Linked DNA regions of Halotia branconii CENA392. The protein of the gene in region 1 interacts with the protein of each later gene in a pairwise test. Links are inferred from orthologs where the notes say so. Each region holds a gene or a part of one and is shown in the gene's direction. Other genes may lie near its edges.

Evidence for each region.
Region 2: the proteins of rlmB (region 1) and tsaE interact in binary tests that used the Escherichia coli proteins (3 or more experiments, as listed by UniProt). The link is inferred for Halotia branconii CENA392 from one-to-one orthologs.
Region 3: the proteins of rlmB (region 1) and QI031_RS15730 interact in binary tests that used the Escherichia coli proteins (3 or more experiments, as listed by UniProt). The link is inferred for Halotia branconii CENA392 from one-to-one orthologs.

What each region holds. Positions count from the first base shown.
Region 1 is NZ_CP124543.1:209,037-214,209, forward strand. What follows is about bases 1,207-4,185. They hold rlmB (23S rRNA (guanosine(2251)-2'-O)-methyltransferase RlmB), read left to right. Parts: upstream 1,207-2,198; coding sequence 2,199-3,173; downstream 3,174-4,185. Other genes in these bases: QI031_RS00995 (Mini-ribonuclease 3), read left to right, coding at 1,620-2,102; QI031_RS01005 (DUF1816 domain-containing protein), read left to right, coding at 3,262-3,564; QI031_RS01010 (hypothetical protein), read left to right, coding at 3,771-4,185. Outside these bases: carA (glutamine-hydrolyzing carbamoyl-phosphate synthase small subunit), read left to right, coding at 1-365; QI031_RS00990 (STAS domain-containing protein), read left to right, coding at 518-913; more of QI031_RS01010, read left to right, coding at 4,186-4,259; QI031_RS01015 (IS701 family transposase), read left to right, coding at 4,700-5,173. UniProt on the Escherichia coli protein: Specifically methylates the ribose of guanosine 2251 in 23S rRNA.
Region 2 is NZ_CP124543.1:4,311,725-4,315,820, forward strand. Bases 1,097-4,096 are described here. They hold tsaE (tRNA (adenosine(37)-N6)-threonylcarbamoyltransferase complex ATPase subunit type 1 TsaE), read left to right. Parts: upstream 1,097-2,368; coding sequence 2,369-2,824; downstream 2,825-4,096. Other genes in these bases: QI031_RS18995 (gluconeogenesis factor YvcK family protein), read left to right, coding at 1,097-2,372. Also shown: crossover junction endodeoxyribonuclease RuvC, read right to left, coding at 322-813; more of QI031_RS18995, read left to right, coding at 990-1,096. UniProt on the Escherichia coli protein: Required for the formation of a threonylcarbamoyl group on adenosine at position 37 (t(6)A37) in tRNAs that read codons beginning with adenine.
Region 3 is NZ_CP124543.1:3,594,159-3,598,216, forward strand. What follows is about bases 1,097-4,058. They hold QI031_RS15730 (NAD(P)H-hydrate dehydratase), read left to right. Parts: upstream 1,097-1,781; coding sequence 1,782-3,335; downstream 3,336-4,058. Other genes in these bases: QI031_RS15725 (hypothetical protein), read left to right, coding at 1,097-1,599; QI031_RS15735 (alkaline phosphatase D family protein), read right to left, coding at 3,621-4,058. Also shown: tRNA 2-thiouridine(34) synthase MnmA, read right to left, coding at 1-511; more of QI031_RS15725, read left to right, coding at 778-1,096. UniProt on the Escherichia coli protein: Bifunctional enzyme that catalyzes the epimerization of the S- and R-forms of NAD(P)HX and the dehydration of the S-form of NAD(P)HX at the expense of ADP, which is converted to AMP.

The sequences.
Region 1 (5,173 bases):
TTTTTGGCATTTGTATGGGACATCAAATTTTAGGTCATGCCCTTGGAGCAGAAACCTTTAAATTAAAATTTGGTCATCGCGGTCTCAATCAACCTGCGGGTTTACAACAAAGGATAGAAATTACTAGCCAAAACCATAGCTTTGCGATCAACCCAGATTCATTACCTGAGACAGTTGTAGAAATCAGTCACCTTAACCTCAACGATCGCACCGTTGCTGGGGTACGTCACAAATCTCTGCCGATATTTTCCGTACAATATCACCCAGAAGCCAGTCCCGGCCCTCACGATGCTGATTACTTGTTTGAACAATTTGTCCAAGCAATGCAAACAGCACGTCAAGCGACTATAGGGCATAGAGCATAGGGTATGGGACATAGGTTATTTTCTCCCTCTGCTTCCCCTGCTTCCCCTGCCTCCCCTGCTCCCTGCTCCCTGCCCCTCTGCTTCTTCCCCTGCTTCCCCTACCTCGCCTACTCCAGCAGGTTCTAGACAATTTGCACAAAAACCATCTATACTTGAGCGTTCACTTTAATGATGAGGAGGGAATTATTGCTGAGCCACTTAATCTAACCGTGAGCCTAAGAGGCACTCGTGAAGTCCGGGATAACTGTCAGCTATTCCGCCTCACAGGTTTGTTAGATGCATTTTCTGAACCGACATTTCGCAAAGTACTCGGTAACAAAATTGATGAGGGACCAAAGCACATTATCTTGGATCTCTCACAAATCGACTTTGTTGATAGCTCTGGCTTGGGCGCGCTCGTGCAGCTAGCCAAACAAGCTCAAACCGCAGATGGCACTTTGCAAATTGTCACTAATGCAAGAGTAACTCAGACAGTCAAACTTGTTCGCTTAGAGAAGTTTCTTTCGCTGCAAACTTCAGTTGACGCAGCGCTAGAAAATATCAAGTAGTATTGATCGTTTGATTAGAGAGTTCAATTTAGCTATCCGAATGCTTGATCTGGATAGCTTAATTTTTAGAGACGCTGGCAAACAACCTCTCTCCTTGTGAGAGAGGGACAAAAGCCAGCAGATCTAAAATGTCAGCATATTGCCAAGAAAATAAGTATATCTCAATATGTCAAAATAAAGGATAGATATACACAAAAAAACTTTGTAGCCTTTAGCTATACTGAAAGATAGCAGGGTTTTTAGGCATGTATAACTAAATAATTTGTATTTTTAGTCTATCAAATATTTGATATTTTAAATGACTACTTGTCAAATAAAGGAGACTATTTATGACTAACGCATAGGTAACGGAAAATATAACCGCAGAGGACACAAAGAAATAGGAGTTTCAGAGAGTTATTGCGTAAGTCCTAATACTATAGTAATCCGGTTTGATTCGGTGAATTTATTTGTGTAGGTAGGGAACAGGAAACAGGAAACAGGGAACAGTTAAGAAGGGATAGATATGCACTGAATCGTGTTCAAAAATCAAATAGGAGTCCTATATAAAGATGAGTTTTCAGTACAAGTTCAATTAAAAAAGATAAAATTTAATCATTAATTTTGATAGTGTTGATTATGCTAGATATACCAGCATGGCATATCCAAAAAAGAGTAAATATTTTTACTGCCTTTTGAATTTAGCCCATTCAGGAATGATTAACTTGTGAAGTCAAAGGAGGAAAAGCTATTAGATGGACAACAAGATGAAGCCCCTCAGCTAAATTCATCTTTGACCCAAGCATTCTTGGCAACTACAGCCCAATTACCACAAGAGATTTCCCAGACACAATTACAACAAATTTCTCCTGCTGCCTTAGCGTATTTAGGAGATGCAATTTATGAATTGTATGTTAGGATGTTCTATCTACTGCCATTACAGCGGACAGACACCTACCATCATTTGGTAGTAGCACAGGTAAGAGCCGAAACCCAGGCACTTCATTTGCGATCGCTAATCCCTGATCTCACAAAAACAGAATTAGAAATTGTCCGACGAGGTCGTAACGCTGCCACAAAACGCCCAAAACGAGTTGATCCCGATATCTATCAACAGGCAACTAGTCTAGAAACTTTAATTGGCTATCTTTATCTCACCGATTCCCAACGCTTAACCGAACTGTTGCAAAAACTTCACTTAGAGAAATAGTGGGCAACTCCATCTTATGAAAGGAAATTCAACAGTTGAGATCCGGTAAATTCAAGGAATCTGGAAGCCCACCCACAAGCTATACCCAAAACTGATATGCAAAATAAACCAAGAAAAATCAAGACTTCTGGCGAACCAAACCGTGGGCAACCGCTGAAAATTAAGACTAAGCGTGTCATCGCTAATTCGATTCACACTCCTAGTCCTAAACATAAAAAAGGGGATAGTAATTCTCTATCCAATAGCCCACGCCCACACCGCGATTTTTCTCATCCATCTCCATCTCTAAAACACACAGAAGATAACGACTTGATTTATGGTCGTCATCCCGTTTTGAGTGCTTTAGAAAGTGAGCGAGAACTGAATCGCATTTGGGTTACTCCTCGCCTACGCTATGATCCCCGTTTTCATCATTTGATTCTCCAAGCTAAAGACAATGGCACAGTCATTGACGAAGTAGAACCAAAGCGCTTAGACCAAATTACCAACGGTGCTAATCACCAAGGTATAGCAGCACAAATAGCTCCCTATACCTACATTGAATTGCCAGATTTGATTGAACAAACAAAATCAGTAACTGACCCTGTAATTGTAGTAGCTGATGGCATCACTGATCCCCATAACTTAGGTGCAATTATTCGCACCGCCGAAGCTATAGGCGCTCAGGGATTAGTCATACCTCAAAGAAGGGCATCAGGAATCACTTCTACCGTTGTCAAAGTGGCAGCAGGTGCTTTAGAAAATTTTACTGTCGCCAGAGTAGTCAACCTCAGCCGCGCCTTAGAAGAATTGAAAGAGGCTGGTTTTTGGATTTATGGTACTGCCGCTGCTGGCAGTGAACCTCTACATGCAGTCAAGTTCAGTGGCCCGATCGCTTTGGTAATTGGCTCTGAAGGTGAAGGTCTGAGTCTGTTGACACAACGCTCCTGCGATGTACTGGTATCAATCCCCCTGATGGGTAAGACCCCTAGCCTGAACGCTTCAGTAGCCGCAGGTATGGCGCTTTATGAGATTTATCGCCAGCGATCGCTAAACACGTTGTACCTAGATAAATTACAAAAACCTCTTTAAAAATTAAGAGGAAAAGAGTATAAAGAAATGTAAAAGTAAAATATCGTTGTTTAAAATTTAGTACCACGTTGATCAATCAGCAACAACTATGAAAACAATTTGGGATAACCTGAAAGAATCTTTGATTAACACATTTAACAGTCTCGGCTTAGCTTGGTGGGTGGAAATAGTAACGCAAAATCCGCGTTGTACCTACTATTTTGGGCCATTTTTAAGTTCTGCTGATGCGAAAGTGGCACTTAAAGGCTACGTAGAAGATTTAGAAGCAGAAGGCGCACAGGGAATAATTGTAAATGTTAAGCGCTGCAAACCAGGGACTCTCACAATTGCTGAAGACTTGGGGGAAAGGATTGACCGCAAAGTAAAGCCTGTCTTTAGCGGTCTGATGTAAGTAAGGCAAGAGAGTCAAATAAGAGACAGGGGAGCAAAGGTGATGGTTTCTACTCCCTTGTTTTTTTGATTTTTGACCACTGACTTAGGGCAGATCGGCCTCAATCTGTGGAAGAGTGGTTACAACTGCTAGTTCCTAAACAGGAGTCGCAATCATATACATCAGTTTCACCACGAGTTTAATCACCATTTACGGCAGATCCTTGGATGTGGATACGATGGTCTTTCTTGTTTTGGGTGTGCCTAGGTTTAGGAGTTATCAATCTACCATCAATTGTTCATGAACGTGATTTGGCACAGATTTCTTCGCGGGCTTCCATTCTAGCTTTTCTAGCTTTTTTAACTGCACTTTTTGCACCTATTACTGAATTTGGAAAAGTTTTTAGGTGGAGACCTGTGTTTGTGGGTTTGATAGCAGCTTTTCTGGGAGCATTAGTAGCTCCATCAGTAATTTCTGTTGAACCTACTCATAGTTTTTGGGATGTAATTTTAATTTATGCGTTCTTAGGTTACTTTTTAGGTCTTCTTTTGGGAGTACCGTCTGTAATTTTAGGAATTACCAAGAGAGATTTACAAGCATATTTCAATAGGTTTATGACAGTTGTAATTTTGCTAGGAGTTTCTCTGTCAGCTATAGCTTTAAGTTGGGCAATTTTTGCTTACCCTTTCTTGTTAAAGCAGTACGGTCAATCGTAGGCTAGATTGACACAAGAAATCCAACAGCTTTTCTTCGCCACCGTTGTTTCAAACAAACACTGGCTTCATGGTTTGAGATAAAATATAGGGATAATATTGAAATAATGCAAACCCAATAACAATTCGCCAACTCCGCTATAGCAAAGAAGAATTTGTTCGACGTGGCAAAGAGATCTATAAAGCTCAAGTTCGATCTCAAGTCGAGGAAGGCATCATGGCAAGATTGTGATAATTTACCTAGAATCGTCATTAACGCAATAGAGGAGAGGATGAGCAGACTATTACTTGAGATTTCAAACGATGTCGCGGAATCTCTTCAGCTTCCACCTTCAGAACGCCTCTCTCGTCTACAACGGGAATTAGCGGGACTTAGGCAAAAAAAGAGACTAAAAAAGGCTATAATGCAGAATTAGTATAGGTTTTACGTCAAATTAACCCCCATGAAAGAGACAACTCCCACAGCTATGCCCCCATGCTTTGAAAAATGGTGTCAAAGGTTTGACGATGTATTTGGTCATAAAGCGCAAAAAAGGGAGTTTAGACATTATTTAGGGGGGTTGTTAGGAGAAAGCGAACGGAAAAACTTGTTGCAGCTCGCAGAAAATGCCGTAGGAGTAAATTACCACCGATTACACCACTTTTTGACAGATTCCCCTTGGTCGGCCACAAAGGTGAATGAACGACGCTTAGAGGTAATGAACAAGTGTAGTCAGACTAAAATCAGTAGAGGATTTAGCTTGATAATTGATGATTCAGGGCATAGGAAAAGTGGTAACTTTACCGAAGGTGTGGGAAGACAATATATCGGAGAAATTGGCAAGACAGATAATGGAATAGTGGTGGTAACAACTCATTTATATGATGGGAGAAAAAGCCTACCATTAGATATAGAGTTATATCAACACGCTGATTCA
Region 2 (4,096 bases), 4.1 Mb from region 1 along the record:
GAAAATATTTATTTATCAGTTGGGCGTATTATTTCTAACATAGCTGAATGATATAGGAATCCGATTTGATTTGGTGAAATTACTTGCGTGGGCGGGGAACAGGAAACAGGGAACAAGAATCTTTGAGGTGTACTGAATTTTTTCAAAAATAAAAAAAGTAGCAAGTTAATACACTACTCTTTAATACTAAAAAATTCAGACAGCAAAAAGCGATCGCTCATCCCAAATTACAGTTTATTGGTTCAGGCGATCGTCCCAATAACTATATAATTCGTAACTATTTGCTTTTCAGTTCAATATAATTATTCTCATTTTACAGTTTTACACCTGGAACCACGCTGTTAAAGCCACCGCCAAAGCATCAGCAGCATCATCTGGCTGGGGAATTTCTGCTAAATTTAACTCCCGCGCCACCGCATCTTGAACTTCTGATTTATCTGCATTACCGTAGCCTGTTAAAGCTTGTTTGATTTGAGCAGGAGTAAATTCTATATATGGTAAATTATGTTGCGCTAAAGTCAACATAACTACACCTCTTGCTTGTGCCACGAGGATTGTACTTGACATACGATAGAAAAACAATTTCTCGATCGCAACCAAATCTGGTTGTAATTCTTGAATCAGGGTGTGTAAATCGTCAAATATTGTACATAGGCGTTGTCCCATTTCTGCATCTGCCGATGTCCGAATTACGCCAAAATCTAGCATATTGACTGCTGTGTTTTGTCCTTTAGTAGCAGCCTGTGTACAGTTAATTGCTCCAAATCCTAAAATTGCCAGTCCTGGATCTAGTCCTAAAATTCGTTTTTCCATTAAACTCACTTTTATCAAGTCAGGGTACTGTTTTATGGGGAACACTGGCAACTTTAACGACTCACTTTTAATCTAATCACACAGAAAAATTTAATAATGTGCCACTTGGTGTTAAAACCAGGTAGTGTACATTTTCTGTTAATCATTAGTTTGTTCCCCCCTGCTCCCAATTAGGTATGTCAATCGGTTTTCTTAGACAAGCCCTCAACACTTTGCAAAAACGGTCACGTAGTCGAACTTCCTATCGGGTCAACCAGTGGTTCAAATGGTTATCCCCTGGACTCTCTGTCAAACGTTGGTTGTTGATTAGTGTTGGAGGTGTACTGCTAGCTAGTTTGGGGTTAGCTATTTGGATTAAGCTCACCCCGATTTTTTGGATGATTGAGTTGGTTAAGGGTTTTTTAGGAGTGATTACTGACCTCTTACCCAACTATATCAGTGGGCCTTTAGTGCTGCTTGGCGGCTTGCTGTTGCTGCTGTGGGGGCAAACTCGCACCGTCAGTTCAATTACTAAGGTATTAAGACCAGAAGGTGAAGAAGAACTAATTGATGTCCTGCTGGCTTATCGGCGATTATATAGAGGGCCAAAAATCGTCGTGATTGGTGGAGGTACAGGACTTTCTACCTTACTGAGAGGACTCAAAACATACAGTGCTAATATTACTGCAATTGTAACTGTAGCTGATGATGGTGGGTCTTCTGGAAGGTTACGCCAAGAATTTGGAGTTTTACCACCAGGGGATATTCGTAATTGTTTGGCAGCTTTAGCAGATGAAGAAAAGTTATTAACAGAATTATTTCAATATCGCTTTCGGGCTGGGGATGGATTGACAGGTCACAGTTTTGGTAACTTGTTTTTAACGGCAATGAGTGATATTACTGGCGACTTAGAACGGGCAGTTGCAGCCAGTTCTAAAGTGCTAGCCGTGCGCGGGCAAGTTTTGCCAGCAACTTTGAGTGATGTTCGTCTTTGGGCAGAATTAGCTGATGGTCGCCGGATTGAGGGCGAGTCAAGTATTCCCAAAGCGGGGGGAAAAGTTGTCAAAATTGGCTGCATTCCTGCTAATCCTCCAGCAGTACCAGCAGCTATTAAGGCAATTAAAGAAGCCGATTACATTATTATTGGCCCAGGTAGTCTTTATACGAGCTTAATTCCTAATTTACTTGTACCAGAAATTGCCGATGCGATCGCTGCGACACAAGCCCCACGTATCTATGTCTGCAATATCATGACCCAACCGGGAGAAACTCAAGGATACACAGTTGCTGACCACATCAGAGCAATAGATACTGCTTGCGGGCATAGACAGCTTTTTGATGCTGTATTAGTACATAAAAAATCTCCCTCTGAGCAATCACTCATCCGCTACGCCCAACAAAACTCCCATCCTGTCTTCTTAGATAGAGAAGCTGTCTCTTTATTAGGGCGACGGATTGTGCCAGCGAATATCTTATATGAAGACGAAACAGGTTTTGTACGTCACAATCCCCAAAAACTAGCACAAGTTTTGTTACGTTGGTACAGTAGAACTCATCACAAAACTCGCGATGGGAAATGAAAATATTTCTTGCAGATGCACAAGCGACGCTACGTTTAGGAATGACTCTTGGTCAAAATCTTAGTGTCGGTAGTGTCATCTTGCTAGAGGGTGATTTAGGCGCTGGCAAAACTACATTAGTACAAGGTATTGGACAAGGTTTAGCTATCAGCGAACCAATTGTTAGCCCTACTTTTACTCTGATTAATGAGTATACCGAAGGACGCTTACCGCTTTACCATTTGGATTTATATCGCTTAGAACCACAAGAGGTTTTAGCCTTAAACCTAGAAACTTACTGGGAAGGTCTTGAGGTAATGCCAGGTATTGTAGCGATTGAGTGGGCTGAACGAATGCCCTGTAAGCCTCATGTTTATCTCAACGTGCATTTGACTTATGGAGATGAGGGCGATCGTCAAGCTGAAATTATACCTTTTAATTGTGTCATCAGTGAATTTATTACTACCATTTGAGTATTTTTTCTGAAGTTGGGAAAAAATACTGTCTGATATTTAAATTAGCATCTGATGATTATGAATGACTGAATTTGGATGCAATGGGTTATTGAATTTATGAGGCTGAATAGACAAATCGCCCCACACCGCATCATTAACTGACTAATACTATCAGTGTCATACCCAAGAGATCCTAACTTGATTACAGCACTACAAAATTTTCACCGATAGTCGAGGGAGGATTCCACACTCGTTCTATCTACCGCTACCACGCTCATCCACAAAATTCACTAACATTGTTGTCCTTATTATTCAGATTCAGAAATCAATGAAATACTGTTATTCGGTCACGATTGGCATCTACTAGTTTTCTGCCTGAGGTTAGCTATGATGGGTGAAGACATTGACTCAAAGCGTCTCAACAGAACAATACTCTTGCAGGTTATATCTCTTAATCCAGCAAACCGCCAAATTTTTAGAACACCTGCACTCAAAAAAAATATAATTTAACTGAGGATTGACATAAACTTGTCCTCTGGTGGATCATCTTGACTGTTAAGGCTCATAAATGAATTTCAGTTACCTAGTAATTATTGGTAATTTTTTTTCATCTACTTGTATCATGGTTGTGCTGATTAACTCATTGTTTTGATGTATCGGTAAATCAGTCCTCGACTTTATTTGAGCAGATGCTTGTTTGTCGATTATTAAACCGTTTTAACCAATAAACATCAGCTTTCTGGCAACATCACTTTTGTTACCAGAAGGTAGTCAAAAGTGTAAAAAACCCGTTTTAAGAGCCTAATAATTAAGTGCATATAAAGTTTTTATATGTATAAAACTGAATTTTCATAGAAAGTTGCCCGTTTACTTAACCCTATTAATTCTCTACAGTTTTTAGAGGAAAAATCCGGATAGTTAAGCACCAAAAGCTAGCCTAAAAAAGTTAAACAGTTACCGATTTCCGTATTTATCGTTTAACTTATGGTCATGCTTAGTATTCCCATAAGAGCTTGCGGATCTGCATACAAAAATGTATAAATCCTAAATTCATGAGATAAATTAATTATTTTTTTTTAAACTACAAGCTATTCTTATAGTGCTTTTCGCTTGTATGTAATACATTCCAGTCAGGAAAAGGAGCTAGGAACTAGAGGCTAGGGGCTAGAGTAGTGTATTTCATCAGTATAAATATTTATACTTATAAATAGTAGTAACGCTAGTCAGAAATCAAAGTTCAAAAAAAACCGAAATAAAATAGCAGTCCCATCTCCAGCTTTTGACACTGAT
Region 3 (4,058 bases), 3.4 Mb from region 1 along the record:
CGGTTTTTTGTAATTCACCTAGAGGAAATACGGTTGCTGCCAGTAATTCTTGAGACAAATCGTAAAGAAAATAAGACTGGTCTTTATTTCGGTCAACAGCCCTTAATAGCTGATAGCGTTCAGTAACTTCGTCATAGTTAATTTGAGCATAATGACCAGTGGCAATGCGATCGCATCCCAATTGTTCGCAGGCATACTGCACCATTGGCCCAAACTTGACAGTTTTATTGCACTGAGAGCAAGGTAGAGGCGTGATCCCAGCACTATAACCAGTCACGAGGTAATCGACAATATGGGTTTGAAAGACATCCCGCATATCGACAATTTGATGGGGAACGCCTAATTGTTCACAAATATAAGCCGCGTCGATCATTCCTTCAGAGCAACATTGACCTTTGCCTTTCATTAGCCAAAGAGTCAAACCAATTACTTCATAGCCCTGATTGTGTAGGATAGCAGCAGCGGTGGAACTGTCAACGCCACCGGAAAGACCAACGACGATTTTTTTCATATCTCTAAATTTTATTTACGCTACGCGGGTCAGTTGTCAGTTGTTAGTTGTCAATAGATGGTGGGCTAACCAAAATAAAATCGGTGTTATTTAGTCAAATCAGCTTTGCGATCGCTCAAAGTTGCGTATACGTTACCTTGCTAATGCATTAGTGAATTTTTTTCAGTTATATTGATTGCAACATGGGCAAGCTAATTCTAAGCTAACACTATATAGTTGCTATAACGGTGCATTCATTAAGTTTCCGAACTAGAAATATTATTACTATGTCCAGTCAAATATCGAGTAAATTTATCACATTTCAGATTCTGCCCTTACTTGTAGGAAGTTGGTTGGCGCTGATTTTCCACAGTTATCCAGCACAAGCGCAAATCAACAATGATCAAGGCATTTTGCTAACTCAAGGAACTTTACCGCCGCCACCAAACGTCCCAGGAACTTATTATGGGCAGCAACCATTACCGCAGCTGCAACCCTCCCAACCAGGACAGCCTTATTATCCTTACGAGCAAAATTTACAGCCTGCTCAACCAGTACAAGAATATCAGTATCAGTATGAATATCAGCCCTCTCAACCTCAATATAACCAAAACTGGGAGCGTTACTTAGTATATGTTGAGAGTAATAATTACCAAACGCTACAACAAATCAAGCAAATAGAACCTGGTGCTTATATCCGGCAATACAGAGGACGTTCTGTTATTCAGTCAGGAGTTTTTAGCAGACCATCAAATGCCCAAGAACGGGTTAGACAACTGCAATCATACGGCATATATGGCGCACAGATTGTCAATTTCAATAACGGTCAGGAAGTACTTGCTTCCCCAAGTGGCAGTAATATAGTCAATCCTAGGGGTAGTAGTTCTCGATATTATGTCGTTATTCCTACCAGTTCAGAAAATTTGAATGCACTTGCAGAACAGGTTGGACGGAGTGTAGCACAACCTGGTGCTGTGCTTGCAAGACAAAAGCCGTTGGGGCTACATGTAGCTGTAGGGCCTTTTCCTGGGCGAAAAGATGCCACGCAATGGAACAACTATCTACGAAATTTAGGTTTCGGTGATGCTAGGGTTTACTACGGTAAGTGAAGGGGGCATGGGGCATTGGGCATGGGAAAACATTTAGGACTTACGCAAGAACTCTCCCAAACCCTCTTAACTTAGTGTACTTTGTGTCCTACCCTGCGGGAAGCCGCTGACGCGTCTATGTGGTTAGTTTTTCCATAGTTTTGCGTAAGTTGTGACATTGAATAATTCAGGGCTTAGAACTGATGCATGATAGGCAAGAATACATTTCACAAATCGTAGTCACCGCTGAACAAATGCGGGATATTGAAGGGCGGATATTTGCAGCAAAAATGCCTGTGGCGGCTTTGATGGAAAAGGTGGCAGGATTAATTGCTTGTCGCATCCAAGAGATAATTCCTTCACACCCCGTTATTAAGTCTCGTGTCGGGATTTTAGTAGGCCCTGGTCATAATGGTGGTGATGCTTTGGTGGTAGCCCGTGAGTTACATTTTCGCGGGTATGAAGTTAGCATCTATTCGGCTTTTTCTAAGCTGAAGGAATTAACATCGCAGCATTTGCAATACGCCCAAAGTTTGGGTATTCCATGTTTTCAAGAATGTACACAATTATCAGACTGTGATTTTTTCATTGATGGATTATTTGGATTTGGTTTAGAAAGAGCGATCGCTGATCCTATAGCTTCTACAATTAATCAGATCAATAATTGGCATAAACCGATTATTAGTATTGATTTACCTTCGGGTTTGCACACCGATACAGGCGAAGTTTTGGGAACTGCTATTCGTGCTACTCACACATTTTGCTTGGGTTTGTGGAAGCTGGGTTTTTTACAAGATCAGGCTTTAGAATATATCGGCAAAGCTGAATTAATCGATTTTGATATTCCTTTAGCTGATGTGCAAGCTGTTTTGGGAAATACACCGCAGATTAAACAAATTACAAAAGCAACGGCACTTTCTACTCTTCCTTTACCCCGTCCGTCAGTTACTTACAAATATAAAGAAGGTCATTTACTGTTAATTTGTGGTTCACGTCGCTATGCTGGTGGGGCAATTTTAACTGCTTTGGGGGCGCGTGCTAGTGGTGTAGGGATGCTCTCTATCGCTGTACCAGAATCTTTGAAACAACTTTTGGTGTCTCATTTGCCAGAAGCGCTGATTGTTGGTTGTCCAGAGACGGAAACCAAAGCCATTGCACATTTACAATTACCAGAAAAGACTGATCTAAGTTCTTTTAGTGCGATCGCTTGTGGCCCTGGTTTAACATTAGATGCTACTTCTATTGTCGAACAAGTAATCAATAGCGATCGCTCTTTAGTTCTTGATGCTGATGGTTTAAATATTTTGGCACAATTGGGAACAATCCCCACCTTACAAAAGCGTCAAGCAGCAACGGTACTCACACCCCATACTGGCGAATTTCAAAGGTTGTTTCCTAATATTGCAGAACCCAAACAAGATAGAGTCAAAGCTGTACGGTCAGCAGCAGACCAAACTGGGTCGGTAGTCCTATTAAAAGGCGCAAGAACGGCGATTAGTAACCCTGAAGGCTTAATTTGGATTAATCCTGAAAGTACCCCGGCTTTAGCCCGTGGCGGTAGTGGTGATGTCTTAACTGGCCTACTGGGTGGATTATTGGCACAAGCGGCTACTAAACAAATTGCCGTTGAGGATATTGTGGCGACTGCGGCTTGGTGGCATTCGCAAGCAGCTATTTTAGCAGCCCAAGAGCGTACAGAATTAGGTGTAGATGCGTTTACATTGACACAATATTTAATGAGAGTTGTTAGTAATTAAATGTGAGTTCTATAAAACTAAGCATTCAAAGCCTCAGCACACATTGGGATTTGGCTGTGCCATTCTCAGTATGATATTTGTATCAATGAGATATGCCACTAAATATCCTCATCCTCATAGATACCTGCCCGACTTACGGCATAGCTTAATATTTGTAGGTTGGGTTGAGGAACGAAACCCAACATGTCTGGGGTTTTTTTGGGTTTCACTTCGTTTAACCCAACCTACAATGATCCTTAACCGAGTAGTATTGCTTACGCTCCTATCTCTAAAATGCTGCTAAAACTAGCCTTGCTGTACTCCCAAACGACCGTTTTCAACCACAAATGAAGCACGTTTACTAATTGTGCCAAATTGAGTTGTCACTTCTGACATTACTAAATAATCCGTCTTCCACATTCTAGAAGTCAATTCGCAACGGGCATATCCTCGTTGACCATTGAAAAATTTAATGTGGGGATTATCTGGTAAGTAAGCTTGAACTGTGGGGTTTGTGTCAGAACCATCTCCACCAGAGCTAATCGAGCTACAAACAAATTCGCTTCCTACTATAGGCGATCGCGGGTTATCAAAGTCAGTCTTTAAATCCATTGCCCAATGAGAATGCACATCACCTGCTAAAGAAATGGGATTAGAGGGACGACGCTTTTCTAGGAAATCCGTCAAGCGATCGCGGGAAGCTAAATAACCATCCCACTTATCCATACTATAAGTTCCACCTTC